Geothrix sp. 21YS21S-2: one gene and its partner. The main gene of each other region encodes a partner of the protein of the gene in region 2 in a complex. Links are inferred from orthologs where the notes say so. Each region holds a gene or a part of one and is shown on either strand. Other genes may lie near its edges.

Region 1 (3,302 bases), 4.8 Mb from region 2 along the record:
CGGCGGGCTGCCCCCGGCCCTGGCCCGCGCCCTGACCACCATCGTCACCGCCTGCCTGCGGGGGCGGGGGGTCATCAAGAGCCTCCTCTATTTCGCCCGCAAGGGCCTGGAGGAGGAGCGCCCCCTGGACCTCAACGCCCTGGTGGCCGATCTCACCCAGCTGCTGGCCCACACGACGCTCAAGCGGGTCAAGCCGGTCATGGCCCTGGAGGAGGGCCTGCCGGCCGTGATGGGGGACGCCGGCGCCCTCAGCCACGCCGTCATGAACCTCTGCGTCAACGCCGTGGACGCCATGGAGCGCGGCGGGACGCTCACCCTGCGCACGCGGCGGGAGCCGGGCGGCGGCGTGAGCCTCGCCGTGGAGGACACCGGCGAGGGCATGGCCCCCGAGGTCCTTCAGAAAGCCATGGAGCCCTTCTTCACCACCAAGCCCCTGGGCAAGGGCACCGGCCTGGGGCTCAGCATGGTCTTCGGCACCATGAAGGCCCATGGAGGCGCCCTGGAGCTGAGGAGCGGCCCCGGGCTGGGGACGGTGGCCACGCTCCGGTTCCCGGCCTCCAGGATCCTGGAGGCGCTTCCGGAATCGGTCCAGGCCGCCGCCGCGCCGAAGGGGGGCCGGCCCCTGTCCATCCTCCTGGTGGACGACGACGAGCTGATCCGGGAGGCCGTGGGACCCATGCTGGAAGTGCTCGGGCACCAGGTGCGCCTGGCCCCCGGCGGCCAGGAGGCGCTGACCCTGCTGGAACAGGGCCTGGAGGTGGACCTGGTGATCCTGGACATGAACATGCCCGGCCTCACCGGCGCCGAGACCCTGCCCAGGATCCTGGCGCTGCGCCCCGGCCAGCGGGTGGTCATGGCCAGCGGCTACAGCGACCAGGACGTGGCCCGGCTCGCCGAGGGCCGCCCCGGGGTGCGCAGCCTGCGCAAGCCTTTCAGCCTCTCGGAGTTCAAGGCCCTCCTCGACGCCTGGTGACCGTCAGAGGACCCGCGGCACCACGAACAGCCCGCGGTAGGACTCCGGCGCGTTGGCCAGCGCCTCGGCCTGGGTGAAGCCCTCCCTGGGGACGTCCTCCCGGCGGGGCAGGGGCCGGTCCAGGCTGGCGGGCTCCACCCCGTCCAGGTCCAGGGCGTCCAGGCTCTGGGCGTGGCTCAGCAACTGGGCCATGTCCCTGCGCAGCGGCTCGATCTCCTCCTCCCGGAGGCTGAGGCGGGTCAGGGCGGCGCAGCGGAGCACGTCCTCGCGGGTGACCTCCATGGCTAGGCCCCCAGCGGCAGGTTGGGGTCGGCGTTGAAGGGCCAGGGGTCCGCCGCGGGCTCCAGGATCGCGCCGGCCGCGGCGATCATGGCGCCGTTGTCCGTGCAGAACCTCGGTTCCGGAATGGCCAGCACCAGGCCCAGCCTTTCCGCCAGGACCTTGGCCTGGGACCGGAGTTCCGAATTGCAGGCCACGCCTCCGGAGACGATGAGGGCGCGGGCCCCGGTCTCGTCCCGGAAGGCGGGGATGGGCTTCAGGAGCCAGGCCGCCACGGTCTCCTGGAGGGTGCGGCACAGGGCCCGCACCCGGGGGTCGTCCACGCCCGCGGCGTCCAGGCCCGCTTCGCCGTGGATGCGGATCTTCACGGCGGTCTTGAGGCCGGAGAAGCTCCAGCCGGCCTTGCCGTCCCGGAACTTGGGCGGAGTGAAGGGGGCCGCGGCGCGGTCGGCGGTCTTCGCGCAGGTGTCCACGATGGGCCCGCCCGGGTAGCCCAGGTTCAGCATGCGCGCGGTCTTGTCGAAGGCCTCCCCCGCCGCGTCGTCGCGGGTCTTCTGGAGGAGCTCCAGGTGGGACCAGTCCCGGGCGAGGTAGAGGTGGGTGTGCCCGCCGGACACCAGGAGCGCCAGGGCGGGGAAGGGCAGGTCCGGCACGGCGAAGCGCGCCGCGTTCAGGTGGCCCAGGAGGTGGTGCACCCCCACCCAGGGGATGCCCTCCCGCCAGGCCATGGCCTTGCTGGCCGAGAAGGTGGTGAGCAGGGACCCCACGAGACCCGGCCCCTGGGTCACCGCGATACGGTCCATGGCCGAAAGCGGCAGACCCGCCTTGTCCAGGCACCCCGCGATCACCCCCCGCAGCTGCAGGAGGTGCTCCCGCGCCGCCAGTTCGGGCACCACGCCCCCGTAGGGGCCGTGGAGCTCGTCCTGGCTCTTGCGGGTCATGGCCAGGAGGACGGGGCCCTCCGGCGTTTCTCGCACCACGGCCGCGGAGCAGTCGTCACAGGAGGATTCGAGTCCGAGTACCAGCATCCCGAGATTGTACCGGAATCGGACCCGGGATCCTCAAAACCCGCCCGGGGGGACGCCAGGGTTGGGCTGGGACGTCGAGGAGGTGGAACTGGAGGAGGAAGAGGAGGTCGTGGTCGAAGTCGAGGTCGAGGTCGAGGAGGTGGAGGAACCGGGGTCCCCGTTCTTCCCATGGAGGACCATCACCATCCCCAAGGGGAGGTTGCGTTCCGCGTGGCCCTGGGGCTCGGGCAGGAGGCCCTGGGGTTCGGGCAGGAGGTCCTTGGTTTCGGGCACCCCGACCCCGTGCCCCGCCGGCTTGGGGGGCCCCGATACGATGCCGACCATCCGGCCGTCGCTGTAGTTCACGAAGGAGAAGGTCGCCGGTCCCCCGGGGTTGGTTCCCCTGGCGCCGCCGGAGGCCACCATGCCGTGCGGCAGGACCTCGGTTTCCCAGGTCCAGTAGACGAACGTCCCCACGGCTCCCGGCCCCGCGGTGGATCCCGCGGACGCCTCCGTGACGGCCAGGCCCACCGTCTGCATGGTGTCGAACCCGGCCCGGCCCGTGAATTCGATGGCCTCGCCGGGGCCCAGGACCGTGCTCTTGACGTTTGGAACCCCTGCGCCCAGGTACAGGACCGGAGCCGGGGTCCTGGCCTTGCGGCCGATCATTTCGGCGCTGTCCCTCCGGATGGCCTTGACCGGTTGCTGGGTGGAGGGATCATGCTGGAAGTGCCCGAACCCGGCAAGTTCGACGTGGAAGTTCCGGTCGGTCTGGTTGATCAGGGCGGCGAAGGTGGAGTCCTGGGCCTGGGCGTGGCTGAGGGCGCCCAGGACCAGGGAGATGAACCCCAGGTTGCGGTACGTGAGGAACGAACGGCCTGTCATTTGTTCAAATCCTATGTTTTTCAAGCACATGACGGAATGTCGCGTGCATCCTCAGGTGCGGGGATGATTATGAAGGTTTCTTATCGCCACCGCTCCGGCGGGTGGAAGCGCCACCGCCACCCCGACCAGCTCACCCGCTGGAACGTCACCCGGAAGGG
Region 2 (3,306 bases):
CGAAGTGGTAGTCCCGGTCCCCCACCTGGGCGACGTTGCCGGCCGCGGCGTAGCCGAAGCCGCCGAGGAGGGAGCCCTGGAAGGAGATCGCCGGGGCCGGTTGCCACTGGAGGGTGGTGCCCACCGAGACCGAGGTGCTCGCCACCCGGAAGATGGTGGGCGCGATGTAGTCGTAGCCCCCGTAGAGTCCCCAGATGCCCTGCAGGTCGTCCCCCAGCTCGTAGCCGGCGCCGTAGAGCAGGCCCCGGATCATGATGCTGTCGACGGGATTGCTCATCTTGCCGAGGGTGCGGAACTCGAACTGGAAGTAGTCGAAGGGCCGGTCGTAGGTGTACGTCCCCTTGCCGGGCAGTCCGTAGTCCAGGGAGAAGTCCAGGGTGGCCTCGTTGCGGCGGGTGGTGGTGGCCACGCCCTGGCTGACCAGGTTCGAGTGGAGGCTGCCGCCCAGCTGCAACCGCCACCGGAGGGCGGGGTTGTTGCTGGGGAACACCGGCTTGAACCGGGTGCCGAAGGCGAAGCGGTTGATGGCCGCGGCCGGGGCCAGCAGCGCGGCGGCGGTCCGGTTCCAGAACCCGGGGTCCCTGCCCTTGCTCTCCAGCATGAGGTTGGAGAGCCGGAAGAGCACCTCCCCGAAGAAGCTCCCGCCGATGCCCGTGGCGATCTGGTCGTTGTAGGACGGCTTGGTGGTCTCCCCTCCGGTCTCCCACAGGAAGCTCCCGGCCTGGTCGTAGAGGAGCGCCTCCCAGTAGGTGAGGCCCGAGGACCGGGCGAAGGTGTGGTAGACGGTGCCCGTGTAGGGATGCATGAACTGGTTCATGGCGAAGGCGTCGGTGTCCACCACCCAGGGTCCGTGGAAGGCGTGGTCCCGCATGGAGGTGAAGGTGGAGCTGTAGACCCGCTTGCCGTCCTCGCGGTCGTTGGGGTGGGCGAGACGGTCGAAGCCGTTGAGCGCAAGGAGGAAGGACGGGATTTCCAGGGCCGGTACGAGGTAGCTCTTCCGGGCGCCGGTCTCCCAGGACATGGCCCCGGGGACGGTACGGCCCTGTTCCTTGAAGGCGCCCTGCCGGGTGATGGAGATGTCCTGCCGGTGGTCCGGCGCAGCCTCGGTCAGCTCGATGACGTCGCCGGCCTTCAGGTCGGCGTAGCCCTCCTTCGAGACCACGACGGTGAACGAGCCCGGTCCCGGGAGGCGCACGGTGTAGCGGCCCTCCGCATCCGTGGTGGCGGTGCCCCCCACCGCGCTGGTGCCCGCGGGCATGACCGTGACCAGGGCGCCCGCCACCGGGGCCTGGCTGGACCGGTCCTTCACGCAGCCCGTGATGTCCCCGGCCCGGGCGGCGCTCCAGGCCGAGAGCGCCACCGCGGCGTGGAGCACCGGGATGAGGAACCTGCGTTCGATCCGTCTGGTTGGCATGCCTCGACCTTCCCGCCCTCGGGCCCGGCTCATGCCGACCCAGGGGGAGAGCAGGTTCCATGCCAGCGGGAAACCGCGCTGTGGCGGGCTTCCACGATCGATGATCAATCACATTGACGGGGCGCCGCCTTCATTTCGAGAGAGGGAGGCTCCAGGTGGCGGTACGCTCGTCCCCTTCTCCGTCCAGCTCCAGGTCGGCCACCCAGTCGGTGGGCCAGGGGCCGGGGCCGCCCGCCCATTCCACCACCAGGTAGTCGGCCGGCGTCACGGTCTCCTCCAGGCCCAGGGTCCAGGCGCCGGCCTCCCCAAGGCGGTACAGGTCCAGGTGATGGATCTGCGCGCCGGGGCAGGCGTAGCGGTGGAGCACGGCGTAGGTGGGGGAGGCCACCTGGTCGGGGTCGCCCCCCAGGCCGGCCACGAAGCCGCGGGTCCAGGTGGTCTTGCCGGCGCCCAGGGGGCCCCGCAGGAGCCACGTGCCGCCCGGGGGCGTCAGCCGGGCCAGCTCGGCCCCCAGGGCCTCCGTGGCCCCTTCCTCCCGCAGGAGGCGTGTCTCAGGCATGGTCGTCCTCCGAATGGATGTCCCGCAGCAGCGCGGCCAGGGACGGGCCCAGGTCGCGGATGAGGATGGGCCCCGGCCCCAGCCGGTCCGCGGCGGCGCCGTGGAGCCAAACCGCGTCCGCCGCGGCCTGGCGCAGGGTGCGCCCGGCGGGGTTCCGGCGCCAGGCCGCCGCCGACGCCGCCACCATGCCGGCCAGGAAGTCCCCGGAGCCGCCCGTGGCGAGGCCGGGATGGCCCGTGGGGTTCACCCAGACCTCGGCCAGGCCGCCCCCGGCCACGAGGGTCTGGGCGCCCTTGAGGACGAGGACTCCCGGCCCCAGGGCCACCTCCCGGGCCCGGACCGTCCGGCCGCCGCCGGGCCCGAAGAGCCGCTCGAATTCGCCGGGGTGGGGCGTGATGACGGTGGATTCCCGGTCCATCCAGCGCGGGCCCTCCCCGGCCTTGAGGGCCGAGGCGTCCACCACCAGGGGGCCGTCCCAGGCGGGCACGTCCGCCACGCCCCCGGGACCCGCGAGCAGCGCGTCGACGCCTTCGGGCAGGGCGCCGTCCCATGCGCGCACCATGGCCTCCGGCACCTGGCAGGCCACCTCGGCGCGCACGGCGGCGTCGGTGAGCACCGTCACCAGGCCCGCCCCCATGCGCAGGGCGCCCAGGGCCGCCAGGACGGCGGCCCCCGACATCCCCGGGGTGCCGGCGCGGATGGCAACATGGCCGAAGTCCCGCTTGTGGCCGTCCCAGCGCGAGGGACGGGGCCGGGGGCGCTCCAGGAGACGCATCCCGGCCTCGGGGGCGCCGTGCAGGGGGATGGGGACGAGGGTGATCTCCCCGCAGAAGTCCCGGGCCGGGCGAAGGCCGTGGCAGATCTTCAGGTGGCCGAAGGCCGCGGTGCGGGTGGCCCGGATGGCGGGGCCGGCGGGTTCTGCCGAGCCCGGGTCGAGGCCCGAAGGCAGGTCCAGGGCCAACACCCGGGCCCCTTCCAGGGCCTCCACCCAGGCGCGGGCGGGACCCTCCAGCGGCAGGCGCGTGCCCAGGCCGAAGAGTCCGTCCACCACCCAGCCCCGGAAGCCGGCGGCGGCCTCCCGCGGGTCGGCGGCGTGGCGGAAGGTTCCGCCCAGGCCGGTCCACAGGCGGGCCTGGAGGGCCGCGTCGCCCTTCCAGGCGGGTGCGGGGTCCAGCGTCCAGACCTCCACCTCCCGGCCGCGGAGCCGCGCCAGGCGCGCCAGGGCCAGGGCGTCGCCGCCGTTGTTGCCGGGACCGGCCAGCACGTGGAGGGGACCGCCGGCGGGCAGCAGCGCCAGCGCGCCCAGGGCCGCGTGCTCCTGGAGCACGAGGGA

The links.
Region 1: the proteins of tsaE (region 2) and tsaD are in contact, whole or in part, in a crystal structure (PDB 6N9A), measured with the Thermotoga maritima proteins. The link is inferred for Geothrix sp. 21YS21S-2 from one-to-one orthologs. Residues at the interface, in WP_004082108.1 of Thermotoga maritima: Leu37, Gly38, Lys46, Lys57, Val59, Lys60, Ser61, Thr63, Phe64, Thr65, Leu66, Met67, Val69, Pro71, Tyr82, Arg83, Leu84, Asp86, Asp88, Phe89, Asp93, Ile128, Asp130, Glu131, Arg134; in WP_004082750.1 of Thermotoga maritima: Cys10, Asp11, Arg49, His50, Leu82, Gly84, Gly135, Gly136, Glu154, Thr155, Leu156, Asp157, Asp158, Ser159, Glu162, Asp165, Lys166, Arg169, Leu170, Tyr175, Lys213, Thr214, Leu217, Tyr218, Gln221, Arg222, Asn324.

The regions. Positions count from the first base shown.
Region 1 is NZ_CP132910.1:4,884,304-4,887,605, forward strand. The notes cover bases 270-3,264. They hold tsaD (tRNA (adenosine(37)-N6)-threonylcarbamoyltransferase complex transferase subunit TsaD), read right to left. Parts: upstream 2,281-3,264; coding sequence 1,258-2,280; downstream 270-1,257. Other genes in these bases: RAH40_RS21400 (PAS domain S-box protein), read left to right, coding at 270-973; gatC (Asp-tRNA(Asn)/Glu-tRNA(Gln) amidotransferase subunit GatC), read right to left, coding at 977-1,255; RAH40_RS21415 (hypothetical protein), read right to left, coding at 2,314-3,144; RAH40_RS21420 (YraN family protein), read right to left, coding at 3,225-3,264. Outside these bases: more of RAH40_RS21400, read left to right, coding at 1-269; more of RAH40_RS21420, read right to left, coding at 3,265-3,302.
Region 2 is NZ_CP132910.1:102,833-106,138, reverse strand. What follows is about bases 260-3,258. They hold tsaE (tRNA (adenosine(37)-N6)-threonylcarbamoyltransferase complex ATPase subunit type 1 TsaE), read right to left. Parts: upstream 1,974-3,258; coding sequence 1,545-1,973; downstream 260-1,544. Other genes in these bases: RAH40_RS00450 (NAD(P)H-hydrate dehydratase), read right to left, coding at 1,966-3,258; RAH40_RS00460 (DUF3943 domain-containing protein), read right to left, coding at 260-1,414. Outside these bases: more of RAH40_RS00460, read right to left, coding at 1-259; more of RAH40_RS00450, read right to left, coding at 3,259-3,306. UniProt on the Escherichia coli protein: Required for the formation of a threonylcarbamoyl group on adenosine at position 37 (t(6)A37) in tRNAs that read codons beginning with adenine.